Paraburkholderia bryophila: one gene and its partner. The protein of the gene in region 2 interacts with the protein of the main gene of each other region in a pairwise test. Links are inferred from orthologs where the notes say so. Each region holds a gene or a part of one and is shown on either strand. Other genes may lie near its edges.

What was found.
Region 1: the proteins of GGD40_RS12985 (region 2) and GGD40_RS10520 interact in binary tests that used the Escherichia coli proteins (3 or more experiments, as listed by UniProt). The link is inferred for Paraburkholderia bryophila from one-to-one orthologs.

What each region holds. Positions count from the first base shown.
Region 1 is NZ_JACCAS010000001.1:2,377,737-2,384,805, forward strand. Bases 4,184-7,035 are described here. They hold GGD40_RS10520 (single-stranded DNA-binding protein), read right to left. Parts: upstream 5,958-7,035; coding sequence 5,409-5,957; downstream 4,184-5,408. Other genes in these bases: arsC (arsenate reductase (glutaredoxin)), read left to right, coding at 4,184-4,475; arsH (arsenical resistance protein ArsH), read left to right, coding at 4,488-5,252; GGD40_RS10525 (MFS transporter), read right to left, coding at 6,080-7,035. Also shown: GGD40_RS10485 (Lrp/AsnC family transcriptional regulator), read left to right, coding at 1-384; GGD40_RS10490 (alpha/beta hydrolase), read right to left, coding at 476-1,270; GGD40_RS10495 (DUF4148 domain-containing protein), read right to left, coding at 1,442-1,798; GGD40_RS10500 (ArsR/SmtB family transcription factor), read left to right, coding at 2,198-2,530; arsB (ACR3 family arsenite efflux transporter), read left to right, coding at 2,577-3,638; more of arsC, read left to right, coding at 3,648-4,183; more of GGD40_RS10525, read right to left, coding at 7,036-7,069. UniProt on the Escherichia coli protein: Plays an important role in DNA replication, recombination and repair. Binds to ssDNA and to an array of partner proteins to recruit them to their sites of action during DNA metabolism. Acts as a sliding platform that migrates on DNA via reptation.
Region 2 is NZ_JACCAS010000001.1:2,927,061-2,934,232, forward strand. What follows is about bases 1,679-4,633. They hold GGD40_RS12985 (primosomal protein N'), read left to right. Parts: upstream 1,679-2,010; coding sequence 2,011-4,257; downstream 4,258-4,633. Other genes in these bases: GGD40_RS12990 (hypothetical protein), read right to left, coding at 4,303-4,473. In the rest of the region: GGD40_RS12975 (transporter substrate-binding domain-containing protein), read right to left, coding at 1-228; hemE (uroporphyrinogen decarboxylase), read left to right, coding at 446-1,546; putA (trifunctional transcriptional regulator/proline dehydrogenase/L-glutamate gamma-semialdehyde dehydrogenase), read left to right, coding at 4,790-7,172.

The DNA of each region.
Region 1 (7,069 bases), 550 kb from region 2 along the record:
GCGGAGCGGGTCGGCCTGTCGGCTACGCCATGCTGGAACCGCGTGCGCGCACTGGAAGAGGCGGGTGTGATCGAAGGGTATGCGGCGTTGCTGAATCAGAAGGCGCTCGGCCTGCCGGATACCGTGATCATCGAAGTGACGCTCGACAAACACGACGAGCGCACGCTGGAGCGTTTCGGCGACGCGCTCATCGATCTGCCGGAAGTCGTCGAAGCGTTTCTGGTGTCCGGCGAGTACGACTATCTGATCAAGGTCGCGGTGGCCGGCACCGAAGGCTATGAGGCGTTTTTGCGGCGCAAGCTATACCGGTTGCCGGGGTTTCAGAACAGCCGGTCCATTTTCGCGTTGCGGTGTTTGAAGCGAGGGGTGTCGGTGGAGATTTGAGGCGGTCGGGTAAATCGCTGCCGGTCACGGGCAGCGAGACAGAGGCGTCATTCGATATGACCTCTTCTTGTCCCGCTGCCCGCTCGACGCATCACTGCTGGGCGTGCTTCGCTGCGTCTTCGATCACTGCGGCCACTTCCTTGGGACGCGATTCGTAGACGGAGTGGCTCGCGCCGGCCAGCACCGTGGTGTGGCTATGAGCACGCTGGTAATAGAAACGTTCGAGGTCCGGGTTGATGATCTTGTCGTCCGCCGCGACGATGCCCCAGCTCGGCTTGGTGGTCCAGGCGGCGACGCTCATCGGCTGCGAGAAGACTTTGGCCGCCGTCAGGATCTGCGATTGCGCTTCGAACTGGGCTTGCTTCAGCGGCAGGTCGGCGGCGAAGTCCTTCGGGAAGTCGGCCGGATTCAGGTACGTGTAGCCGTCGTCCGTCTTCTTGATGGCGCCCGGCTGCTTCGATGTATAGCTCGGGTATTGCTTGCCCAGATCCGATTCGTCTTCGCCGACCGCCGGCGCATGGGCCGCGACGTACACCAGCCCAGTCACCTTCGGATCGACGCCGGCTTCGGTGATGATCGAGCCGCCGTAGCTGTGCGCCACGAGAATGGTCGGACCGTCCTGCAGATCGATGACGCGTTTGGTCGTGGCGACGTCGTCGTCGAGCGAGGTCAGCGGTTCCTGCACCATCGTGACGTGGTAGCCGTCTTTGGTGAGGATGTCATAGACCGGCTTCCAGCCCGAACCATCCACCCACGCGCCATGCACGAGGACGATGTTTTTGATCGGCGCGGCGGCAGGCTTGGCATCTTGCGCCATAGCCGCCGACGAAGCGAACAGGCAGGCGGACAAAGACAGAATCGAAGCGGCGAGAGGCAAAATCTTCACGGCGAACTCCATTGAAAAGAATGGGTACAAACTGGATTTGAAAAGAAGCTGACTTGATTCGTCACCACGCGAAGTCTTGCGACGCGCTGGTCTATCAAGCCACCTTCTTCTGTGCATCGTGCTGGCGATCCTGCGCATGACAGCGGGCGCAGGATCGGCGCACCACGCCACTTAGCTACCGAAGAACACGTTGCAGAAGCTGACCGGGCCGACGCAATTCGAGTGCATCGTCATCGACGTGTGGGACATCGATCCCGAAGCGCTACTGCCGTTTTGCGCAACACCGCCGACAGCCTGCATGGCCAGTTGCCGATCGCCTTGCGATGCGATCTTTGCTTCGGCGGCCTGAATATCGGCCGGGTAGTCGATGTCGTTGCCGCGGTTCGGGCTGTAGCCGGCTTGTTCGACACGAACCAGATCGGCCCGGACTTCCGCACGGGTGAGCGGTGCGTTCGATTGGGCGAAGCTAAGAACCGGTGCGCCAAGGGTGGCGACGGCGAGAGCGATACCTACGAGCATCTTGGACATGATTAAGATTCCTTGATTAATTGAAAATAGCTTGATGGCTTCTGGCGATCGCGAGGTGGGGCTGCCTCTTTTCCGCGACTTGCCTTTCGGCCTGCGCCTCACATCAATTCGTGCGACAGACGAATAGTCGGCGTATCGGCGGATTGCCTCCAGCCACTTGCGACCGGTTGACGCCGTGCGTCGCGAAATGCGTCAGGGAGGGCGCGGAATGCGCTGGTGTTGAGCGGCTGGGGAAGGGAGGGCTTGTCGTGCGCGACGCGGGATCGTTCGAGCACGTCGACGACGTACAGGTATCAGAGAATTTCCAAGAGAGCGCCGGACCGCGTCGCCAATTGCTACGTGCGAACCGTTGTTTCAATATTACTTGAAACATCGAATCAATGAGCCTATCATCTCGCCATGGACTCGAACCTCGTCGTACGCGCACTCGGTGCGCTCGCTCATGAATCGCGGCTGGCCATCTTCCGCGTGCTCGTCGTAGCCGGCCCGGCAGGCATGCCGGCGGGCGAGATCGCGCAGCAGATCGGCCTTTCGCCGTCCAGTCTTTCGTTCCACCTTAAGGATCTGTCCCACGCCGGCCTCGTTACCGGCACCCAGCAGGGTCGTTTCATTTTCTATTCGGCCAACTTCGAAGCAATGAACGGACTCGTCGGATTCCTCACCGAGAACTGCTGTGCGGGAGCCCCCTGCGCAGTGAACGACGCGTCGCCATGCTGTGGAGATCCGACATGAAGCGTAGGCACGGCCACGTCGGGGCGACGTCCCACAGGAGAATCGAATGAGCAGCGCTGATTCCGTGTCCCGCGTTGCGCGTCCCGCCATGGGTTTCTTCGAGCGGTACCTGACGGGTTGGGTTGCGCTGTGCATCGTCGCGGGCATTGCGCTGGGGCAGTGGTCGCCGTCAGTCTTCGAGGCCATCGGTCGCATGGAAGTCGCGCAGGTCAATCTGCCCGTCGGCGTGCTGATCTGGATCATGATCATCCCCATGCTGATCAAGATCGACTTCGGCGCCATGGCGCAGGTCAAGGGTCACTGGCGCGGCATCGGCGTCACGCTGTTCGTGAACTGGCTCGTCAAGCCGTTTTCGATGGCCTTGCTTGGCTGGATTTTCGTGCGCCATGTGTTCGCCGCCTGGCTGCCGGCCGCGCAACTGGACAGCTACATCGCAGGCCTGATCCTGCTCGCGGCCGCGCCGTGCACGGCGATGGTATTTGTCTGGTCGCAGCTGTGCAAAGGCGATCCGTACTTCACGCTGTCACAGGTTGCACTCAACGACGCGATCATGATCGTCGCGTTCGCGCCGATGGTCGCACTGCTGCTCGGGCTGTCGGCCATCACCGTGCCGTGGGATACGCTCATCGCGTCGGTAGGACTCTACATCGTCGTCCCAGTCGCGATCGCGCAGATTCTGCGTCGCGTGCTGCTCGCGAAGGGCGAGGCACATTTCAGGCGCGCGGTCTCCCGCCTCGGCCCGTATTCGATCTGTGCGCTGCTCGCGACCCTCGTGCTGCTGTTCGCGTTTCAGGGGCAGGCCATCGTGCATGAGCCGCTGGTGATCGCGATGCTCGCCGTGCCGATTTTGATCCAGGTGTTCCTGAACTCGGGCCTCGCCTATCTGCTCAACCGCAAGCTCGGCGTCGCGCATTGCGTGGCCGGTCCGTCGAGCTTGATCGGCGCAAGCAATTTCTTCGAACTGGCCGTGGCAACCGCCATCAGCCTGTTTGGTTTCCAGTCGGGCGCTGCGCTCGCGACCGTCGTCGGCGTGCTGATCGAGGTGCCGGTCATGCTGCTGGTCGTAGCCGTCGTGAACCGCTCGCAGCGCTGGTACGAAGCGTATTGAGGATCGACCATGAGCGTCACCATCTATCACAACCCCGACTGTGGAACATCGCGCAATGTGCTTGCGCTGCTGCGTGAGGCTGGCGAGAACCCGCAGGTCATCGAATATCTCAAGACGCCACCTGACCGCGCAACGCTCGAGCGGCTCATCGCAGACACCGGCATGGCAGTCAGGGACGTGCTGCGCATCAAAGGTACGCCCTACAAGGAACTTGGGCTCGGGGATCCAGCATTGAGCGATGCCCAGTTGATCGACGCGATGCTTGCCCATCCGATCCTGATGAACAGGCCGATTGTCGCGACGCCGCGTGGCACGCGCCTTTGCCGGCCTTCGGACGCCGTGACCGGGCTGCTGGATCGTGCCCCGGAGCACGAGGTGCTGAAGGAGGAAGGCGTGCCGTTCATCGTCGCACGCGCGATCGCCAGCAACGATGCCGGGTTCGTCAATGCGTTGCGGGACGTCGATCTGCCGGGCAGCGACCTTGACGAAGCGGGCCGCAGCTTCTTCGCGTTTAGCACGCTTGCCGGCTCACACGTAGGCTACGGGGGATTCGAACAGTACGGCAGCGATGTGCTGGTCCGCTCGGTCATCGTAGAGCCGCAACACCGCGGCAAAGGCATCGGCCGCAACCTGATCGCCGTACTGCTGCGCGAAGCGTTCGATGCAGGTGCCCGTAAGGCCTGGCTGTTCACCACCAACGCGACGGCGCTCTTCGAGAAGGCGGGATTCAAGCCGGCCGCGCGCGACGCCGCGCCGGCAACAATCCTCGCAACCCGTCAGGCAACCGACCTGTGTCCCGCGACAGCTACGCTGCTCTCGCGTGCCATTACCCTGTAGTTCATCCACACGATGCAATCAGACTTACCGAACATCCGCCTCTCCCATCTCGATACCCCGGATCTTGCGAAGCTGAGACCGCAGGCGGTATCGCAACATCCCCCTCGCATCCTGCTGCTTTACGGCTCGTTGCGCCCGACGTCCTATAGCCGGTTACTGACGCTCGAAGCCGAGCGCATCCTCCGCCAGTTCGGAGCCGAAACGAAGGTGTTCGAGCCACAGGATCTGCCACTCGCTGATAGCGTCCCGGCCGACCACCCGAAGGTGGTCGAACTGCGCGAGCTGTCGATCTGGTCCGAAGGACAGGTGTGGTGTAGCCCCGAGCGGCATGGCACGCTGACCGGCATATTCAAGAACCAGATCGACTGGCTGCCGCTCGACTCCGGCAGTGTCCGCCCGACGCAGGGACGCACGCTGGCCGTCATGCAGGTTTCGGGTGGTTCGCAGTCGTTCAATGCCGTCAACGCGTTGCGCATACTTGGGCGCTGGATGCGGATGGTGACGATCCCCAATCAGAGTTCGGTGGCGAAGGCATTCCAGGAGTTTGACGAGAACGGCCGCATGAAGCCGTCGTCGTACTACGATCGCGTGGTCGACGTGATGGAGGAACTGTACAAGTTCACGCTCCTCGTGCGCGACCGTTCGGACTATCTGACCGACCGCTATAGCGAACGCAAGCAGAGGGCCCCGGCAGCCGTTACTGCGCTCGTCAGCGCGGCCATGGCTCATGAACACAGCGCACGGAACGCCGACACCGACGACAGTGAAGTCGAGTAACGCGCCCGACCGATCGGAGCCGATGGGCCACCTGAGCGCTCGCGCATCCGCTCCTGCAAATGCTGCAGGTCAGGAAATGCCCCTGAATCCCGGATACAAAAAGAAAAGCCCCGCACAAAGGCGGGGCTGATCTTTACAGTTTTTGGTTACGGGACCTCAGAACGGAATATCGTCGTCCATCTCATCAAAGCCGCCGCCAGCCGGCGCGCTCGGACGGCTAGCACCACCGCCGCCACCACCGCTGCCGCCACGCGAAGCCCCACCACCCGACACAGCGCGGCCACCACCACCGCCGCCGCCGCTACGTTCCGACGGCTCACCACGGCTATAACCGCCACCGCCTTCGTCACCGCCGCCACCCATCGCGCCGCCGCGGCCGCCCAGCATTTGCATCTGCTCGGCGACGATTTCCGTCGAATAGCGGTCCGTGCCGTCTTGCGCTTGCCACTTACGGGTCCGGATGCGCCCTTCCAGGTACACCGACGAGCCCTTCTTCAGATATTCGTTGACGATTTCCGCGAGGCGGCCGAAGAACGACACGCGGTGCCATTCGGTCGCTTCCTTCATTTCGCCGGACGCCTTGTCCTTGTACCGATCCGTCGTTGCAAGGCGGATGTTCGCCACTGCGTCGCCGCTCGGAAGATAACGGACTTCCGGATCGGCTCCGAGATTGCCGACGAGAATGACCTTGTTCACGGATGCCATGAGTTTCTCCTGTTGATTCCGTTGCGGGCGGCGCGGTACGACACGGTTCGCGTCTCATGGCCGGCAGGCCCGAGACCAGAACTGCGCCTCTGCCCGCCGCCGGGTGAGTTCTGGGTGTTCAGCTACGCCTTGCGCGGCGGCTGTTTCATATTGGCGGCGATTATAAGCCAGCACAACACGAGCCCCGAGCAGGTAAAGAATACTGCGCTCGCTCCATCCACCTTGAGCAGCCAGCCGCCAACCACCCCGCCCAGCGCGAGGCCGATCGACTGCGTGGTGTTATACACGCCGGCCGCCGCGCCCTTACGGGTGCCCGGCGCCAGTTTCGACACCAGCGAAGGCTGTGACGCCTCAAGGATATTGAAGCCGAGAAAGTACACAAAAAGGATCGCTGCCACACTCAGAATCGTATGCGGAGCGACGCCCAATAACAACTGTCCGATCAGGATAAGACCGATCGCCGACAGCAGCACGATTTTCATTTTCCCGCGCTTTTCGGCGGCGATGATCGCCGGCACCATCATCACGAACGACAGCCCCATGACCGGCAAATAAACCTTCCAGTGCGACGCGACCGGTAAGCCGCCTGCTTCGAGAATGCGCGGCACGACGAGGAACAGCGCGGTTTGCGTAGCATGCAGCACGAGCACGCCGAAGTTCAAACGCAGCAGTTCGACGTTATGCAGCACCTCGGCGAACGGCGCGCGCACATGCACCGGCTTCGGCGCGTCGGGTACGACCCACAGCACCAGGCCGATCGCCAGAATCGAGAAGATGCCGACCAGCGTGAACAAACCGCTCATGCCGACCCACTGGAATACGATCGGCGCACCGATAATCGCCACCGCGAACGACACGCCGATGCTGGCACCGACCATCGCCATCGCCTTGGTGCGATGCTCTTCGGACGTGAGGTCGGCGATAAACGCGATCACCGCCGACGACACCGCGCCCATCCCCTGAATCACGCGGCCGACGATGATCCACGTCATGTCGTGCGCGCCCGCCGCGACGAAGCTGCCGAGCGCGAAGATCAGCAGACCGATCGCGATCACCGGCTTGCGGCCGATCTTGTCGGAAACCCAGCCGTAAAAGATGTAGAGCATGGACTG
Region 2 (7,172 bases):
GGCGAGCGACTCCGTCATGTCGATGTCGATGCCCTCGAACTGGCCGTCCGGCTTGTAGAACGAGTAAGGCTTGTAGTCGCCGGTCGTGCACGCGCGCAGCGTGCCGCGCGCAAGAATGTCGTCGAGCCGGGAGGGCGCCGCGGCGGTGCTGGTCTGCGCCACGGCCACCCCTGCGTGCATCAAAACCCCGGCCAGTGCGCCGAGCAGTGCGAGTGCTGCCTTGTTCATGGAGTCTCCTTGTGTGCGTGTAATTGTCCGGTAAGGTGGTCGGATAATAGCCCGGCAATTCGGGCTTGAACATTAGCCGTTCAGCTGAGTCGTCATGGGCATTGGGCGCCACCAGGCGCGGCCGCCGGCCGGTTGCGCAACAGTTATTGCCCGCATCAAGCGCGATGCCGGGAGCCGGGTCCGGTAAAATGCCCCTTTGCCCTCAGTCGTACGCACCGTGGCCCATAAACTCCTGAACGACACTTTCCTGCGCGCGCTGCTGCGCCAGCCGACCGACTACACGCCGATCTGGTTGATGCGGCAAGCTGGCCGCTATCTGCCGGAATACAACGCCACACGTGGCCGCGCGGGCAGTTTCCTTGGGCTCGCGAAGAACCCGGCGTTCGCAACGGAGGTCACGCTGCAACCGCTCGAGCGCTATCCGCTCGACGCCGCCATTCTGTTTTCCGACATCCTCACGGTGCCGGACGCCATGGGCCTCGGCCTCGAGTTCGTCACGGGAGAGGGGCCGAAATTCGCCCGCCCGGTGCGCACCGAAGACGACGTCGCGCGTCTCGCGGTGCCGGATATCGACGCCACGCTGCGCTACGTGACCGACGCCGTGCGTGAAATCCGCACCGCGCTCACGGACGCACAAGGCCGCCAGCGCGTGCCGCTGATCGGCTTTTCGGGCAGCCCGTGGACGCTCGCGTGCTACATGGTTGAAGGTGGCGGTTCGGCCGACTTCCGCACCGTCAAATCGATGCTCTACGCGCGCCCGGACCTGATGCATCGCATTCTCGAGATCAATGCGCGCTCGGTGGCGGCGTACCTGAACGCGCAGATCGAAGCCGGCGCGCAAGCCGTCATGATTTTCGACACGTGGGGCGGGGCACTGGCTGACGGCATCTACCAACGCTTCTCGTTGCAGTACATCCAGCAGGTGGTGAGCCAGTTGAAGCGCGAACACGACGGCGAAAAAGTGCCGGTGATCACCTTCACGAAGGGCGGCGGCCTGTGGCTCGACGAAATCGCCGAGATCGGCGTGGACGCGGTCGGCCTCGACTGGACCGTGAATCTCTCCAAAGCGCGCGAACGTGTCGGCGGTAAGGTGGCGCTGCAGGGCAATATCGACCCGTCGGTGCTGTTTGCGCCGCCGGCGGCGATCCGCATGGAAGCGCGCGCCGTGCTCGACAGCTTCGGCAATCATCCGGGCCATGTCTTCAATCTGGGCCACGGCATCTCGCAATTCACGCCGCCGGAAAATGTCGCCGAGCTCGTTGACGAAGTGCATCGTCATAGCCGGGCGATTCGAAGCGGCGCGCATGCACCGGCGTGATGCTGTAATCGTTACCGTTTTTGCTGCAACGCGGCAAAGTGGGCTCTCGCTCTAAGGGAAAATTGGCATGCCACAGGCCGTCGGATGGCGGTCCTGAGAAAGTCAAGACTTGACTTATGCACATTCTTCACGCTGCGGCGCGGTAGAAGCTTTCGTCGTACCGTGGCCCTTGCACTTTGCCGGCGCATTTGATCTAAGCCTTGTCTGGCAAGGGTTTCAGGGGTTCGCGGCGAAACGTGCGGAAACCCACAGAACGCCGCTGCGGCGCGCTTCGCGGGCCTTTCCAGCGAAGTTCTCAACAAAGTTATCCACAGGCACGCGGACCGATTGCAATTGTTCAGCCGAATCCAAAACTTAGCGCCGAAATTGAAGTTTTACTTTAACTTCGACGGGTTCGGCACGCGCTCAACATGCACGGAGATGCGGCGTCGTGCCGCGCCGGTGCATCCGCTTCGGCTTGCCGCGTGAGCGACGTGTTCGTCCGCGTTGCGCTGGATCATCCGCTGCCGACGCTGTTCGACTACCGGTGCGACACGCCCGAACTCGCCGAGCCCGGCATGCTGGTCAGCGTGCCGTTCGGCAAGCGCCACGTGGTGGGGCTCGTCTGCGAAGTAACCGCTCACAGTGACGTGCCGTCCGACCGGCTCCGCGCCGTGAGCGCCGTATGCACGGCGTGTCCACCGGTGTCGGCGGAATGGCTCGCGTTGGCCGCCTTCGCCGCGGACTACTATCAACGCGGCCTCGGCGAAGTCGCGCTGCCGGCGTTGCCTCAGGCGCTGCGCGACGCTTCGCGTTGGTCGCGCCTGTTCGCGCCCGAAGAGCGCTACAGCCTCACGTCCGAAGGGCGCGCGGCGTTGCCCGACGCGTTGCCGGCGCGCGCCAGCGCGCTGCGCAAGCTCGCCCAGGCACTTACCGAAGCCGATTTCCTGCTGGCCGCCGACGCACGTGCGCTGCACCCGAAAGCAATCGCAACCTTCGAAGCATGGCTAACGCAAGGCTGGGTTGCGCTGGAGGTGATCGAGGCGGCCGACGTAGTCGGCGCAGCGGCATCACCGGAGACGCCCGCGCCCACGCTACCCAAGCTTACCGACGAACAAGCCGTCGCCGTCGAGGCCATTCGCGACGCGAACGGTTTCGCGCCGTTCCTGCTGCACGGCGTGACGGGCAGCGGCAAAACCGAGGTCTATCTACGCGCGCTCGCCGAAATTCTCGCGGCCAAGCCGGACGCCCAGGCGCTCGTCCTCGTCCCCGAAATCAATCTGACACCGCAATTCGAGGCGGCCTTCCGCGCCCGCTTTGCCGCGCTCGAAGGGACGTCGATCGTCACGCTGCACAGCGGTCTCGCGGAAGGCGAACGCGCGCGCAACTGGTTCGCCGCGCACACCGGTCGCGCCCGTATCGTGCTCGGCACGCGGCTCGCGATCCTCGCGTCGCTGCCGAAGCTGGCGGTGATCGTCGTCGATGAAGAACACGATCCGGCCTACAAGCAGCAGGAAGGTTTGCGCTATTCGGCGCGCGATCTGGCGATCTATCGCGCCAAGCAACTGGGTTTGCCGGTCGTGCTCGGCTCGGCGACGCCGTCGCTGGAAAGCTGGTGGCAGGCCGACCAGGGGCGCTACAAGCGCCTCACGCTGTCGCGCCGAGCGGTGGCGGACGCCGTGTTGCCCACCGTTAGGCTGATCGATCTGGAAGAAGAGCGGAGGCGCGGACGGGCGTCGGTGGAAGGTCTGTCAGGGCCGCTGATTGCCGCGCTGAAGGCCCGGCTTGAACGCGGCGAGCAAAGCCTCGTATTCCTGAACCGTCGCGGCTACGCGCCGCAACTTGCCTGCGACGCCTGCGGCTGGGTCGCCGGTTGTCCGCGCTGTAGCGCTTACGTGGTGCTGCACAAGCCCGAGCGTGCGCTGCGTTGCCACCACTGCGGCTGGGAGTCGCGCATTCCGCGCTCGTGTCCCGAGTGCGGCAACGTCGACATCGAGCCGATGGGGCGCGGCACGCAACGCGTCGAAGAAACGCTCGCGAGCGCGGTGCCCGGCGCCCGCGTGTTGCGCATCGACGCCGACAGCACGCGCCGCAAAGGCAGCGCGCAGGCGCTGTTCTCCGACGTTCACGCCGGCGAAGTCGATATTCTGGTCGGTACGCAGATGATCGCGAAGGGCCACGACTTTCAGCGCGTGTCGCTGGTGGGGGTGCTGAACGCGGACACCGCGCTGTTTTCGCACGACTTCCGCGCGAGCGAGCGTCTCTTCGCGCAACTCATGCAGGTGAGCGGCCGGGCCGGCCGCTCAGGTTTGCCCGGCGAAGTACTGGTGCAGACGCGTTATCCGCGCCACGCGCTGTATCACGCGTTGGGTCGTCACGACTACGTCGGCTTCGCCAATTCGACCTTGGCCGAGCGCCGCGACGCGCATTTGCCACCGTTCGTTTATCAGGCCCTGCTGCGCGCCGAAGGGCGCACGCTCGAGGCCGCGATTGCGTTCCTGCAACAGGCCGCCGCGGCGCTGACCGGCATTCCGGCCGCTGAACGCGTGACCGTCTACGACGCAGTGCCGCTCACCATCGTCAAGGTGATGCACGTACATCGCGCGCAGTTGCTGATCGAAAGCGCGTCAAGGGCGGCTTTGCAGGCAACTTTGCGCGGGTGGCAGCCGCTGCTGCGCGGCTTGAAAGGCGTGCTGCGCTGGAGTGTCGAAGTCGATCCACTCGACATCTGACGGCCAACGCGCGTCATTCGCAGCACGCGCACCAATCAACTCAAATCAATCGTTCAACGCTGTCCGCGTATCGCCGGCCGATGCACGCGATGCCGCGCGCGTGCGTCCTTCGACCGCCGAGCGTTTGTCCGCGCCGCCCGTTGCGCCACGAATAAACAGCACCGCGCAAGTCGCACACATTGCCCAGATGCCCAATACCACCAGCCACTTTTCCATTTCACCGATCCTCTAAAACGCCAAACCCCGTTTCGTTTTTTTGCGTGCCGTGAGGCCGCTTGCCGCCCTGTTCTCTATAACGGCGCGCCGTCCCGTTTGATAAGGGTAAAAGCAAAAAGAATCACGCCAGGGAAAGTACTGATCGAAACCCGCTCCGCCGCACGCGGCGCCGTCGGGCGCAAACCCCCGCCCCGCAAGGATTTAAAGAAGGTGCAACCATATGTTTGGTATGGTTGCACCTTTTTATTGAGAGGCGTACGATTCGCCAACTTTTAGTCTTTCGCCGGGCATTCGTCTGGTATCCGAAGAAGGAAACATGGCTAGCACCACCCTTGGCGTCAAGGTCGACGACCTCCTGCGTTCCCGGCTGAAAGATGCCGCCACTCGCCTCGAACGCACTCCGCATTGGCTCATCAAGCAGGCGATCTTCGCTTACCTCGAAAAGATCGAGCACGGCCAATTGCCGCCGGAGTTGTCCGGGGTAACGGGTTCCGCCGACCTGGCCGATGGCGCCGCGGTCGAACAGGAAGAAGACGGTGCGTCGCATCCGTTCCTCGACTTCGCGCAAAACGTGCAACCGCAGTCGGTGCTGCGCGCGGCGATCACCGCCGCTTACCGCCGTCCGGAGCCGGAGTGCGTGCCGTTCCTGCTGGGTCAGGCGCGCTTGCCGGCCAACCTCGCCGGCGACGTGCAAGCCATGGCTCACAAGCTGGTCGAGACACTGCGTACGAAGAGCAAGGGTGGCGGCGTCGAAGGGCTGATCCACGAATTCTCGCTGTCGAGCCAGGAAGGCGTCGCGCTGATGTGCCTCGCCGAAGCGCTGCTGCGTATTCCTGACCGCGCCACGCGTGACGCGCTGATTCGCGACAAGATCAGCAAGGGCGACTGGAAGTCGCACGTCGGCCAGGCGCCGTCGCTGTTCGTCAACGCCGCGACGTGGGGTTTGATGATCACCGGCAAGCTGGTGACGACCAATAGCGAAACGAGTCTTTCGTCGGCGCTCACGCGTTTGATCGGCAAGGGCGGCGAGCCGTTGATCCGCAAGGGCGTGGACATGGCGATGCGCCTGATGGGCGAGCAGTTCGTCACCGGCGAGAACATCTCCGAAGCGCTGGCCAACAGCCGTAAGTACGAAGCGCGCGGTTTCCGCTACTCGTACGACATGCTCGGCGAGGCGGCCACTACCGAAGCCGACGCGCAGCGCTACTACGCGTCGTACGAGCAGGCGATCCACGCGATCGGCAAGGCCGCCGGCGGCCGTGGCATCTACGAAGGCCCGGGCATTTCGATCAAGCTCTCCGCGCTGCACGCACGCTACTCGCGTTCGCAGCAGGAACGCACCATGAGCGAACTGCTGCCGCGCGTGCGCTCGCTCGCGATCCTCGCGCGCCGTTACGACATCGGTTTGAACATCGACGCCGAAGAGGCCGACCGCCTCGAAATCTCGCTGGATCTGCTCGAAGCGCTGTGCTTCGATCCGGAACTGGCGGGCTGGAACGGCATCGGTTTCGTGATCCAGGCGTATCAGAAGCGCTGCCCGTTCGTGATCGATTACGTGATCGATCTGGCGCGCCGCAGCCGTCATCGCGTGATGGTGCGCCTCGTGAAGGGCGCGTACTGGGACACCGAAATCAAGCGTGCGCAAGTGGACGGCCTCGAAGGCTATCCGGTCTACACGCGCAAGATCTATACGGACGTGTCGTACCTCGCCTGCGCGAAGAAGCTGCTCGGCGCGCCGGACGCGGTGTATCCGCAGTTCGCCACGCACAACGCGCACACGCTGTCGGCGATCTATCACCTCGCGGGCAACAACTACTATCCCGGCCAGTACGAGTTCCAGTGCCTGCACGGCATGGGCGAACCGCTGTACGAAGAAGTGACCGGCCCGCTGTCCGCTGGGAAGCTGAACCGTCCGTGCCGCGTGTACGCGCCGGTCGGCACGCATGAAACGCTGCTCGCGTATCTCGTGCGCCGTCTGCTGGAGAACGGCGCGAACACGTCGTTCGTGAATCGTATCGCCGACGAAAACGTCGCTATTAAAGACCTGATCGCCGACCCGTCCGACGAAGCGTCGAAGATCACGCCGCTCGGCGCGCCGCACGCGAAGATTCCGCTGCCGCGCAATCTGTTCGGCGCCGAGCGTCTCAATTCAATGGGCCTCGATCTGTCGAACGAACACCGGCTGGCGTCGCTGTCGTCGGCGTTGCTGGCGAGCGCGCATCATCCGTGGCGCGCCGCGCCGATGCTCGAGGACAACGAGATCGCCGTGGGCACCGCACGCGACGTGCGCAATCCCGCCGATCAGCGCGACCTCGTCGGCACGGTGGTCGAATCGACGCCGGAGCACGTGAGCGCCGCGTTGGCTCACGCCGTGGCCGCCGCGCCGATCTGGCAAGCCACGCCGGTCGATGCGCGCGCCGATTGCCTTGCCCGTGCCGCCGATCTGCTCGAAGCGCAGATGCACACGCTGATGGGTCTGGTGGTGCGCGAAGCCGGCAAGTCGCTGGCGAATGCCGTCGCGGAAATCCGCGAAGCGATCGACTTTCTGCGCTACTACTCGACGCAGATTCGCAACGAGTTTTCGAACGACACGCATCGGCCGCTCGGCCCGGTGGTTTGTATCAGCCCGTGGAATTTCCCGCTGGCGATTTTCATGGGCCAGGTGGCCGCGGCGCTCGCCGCCGGCAACACCGTGCTCG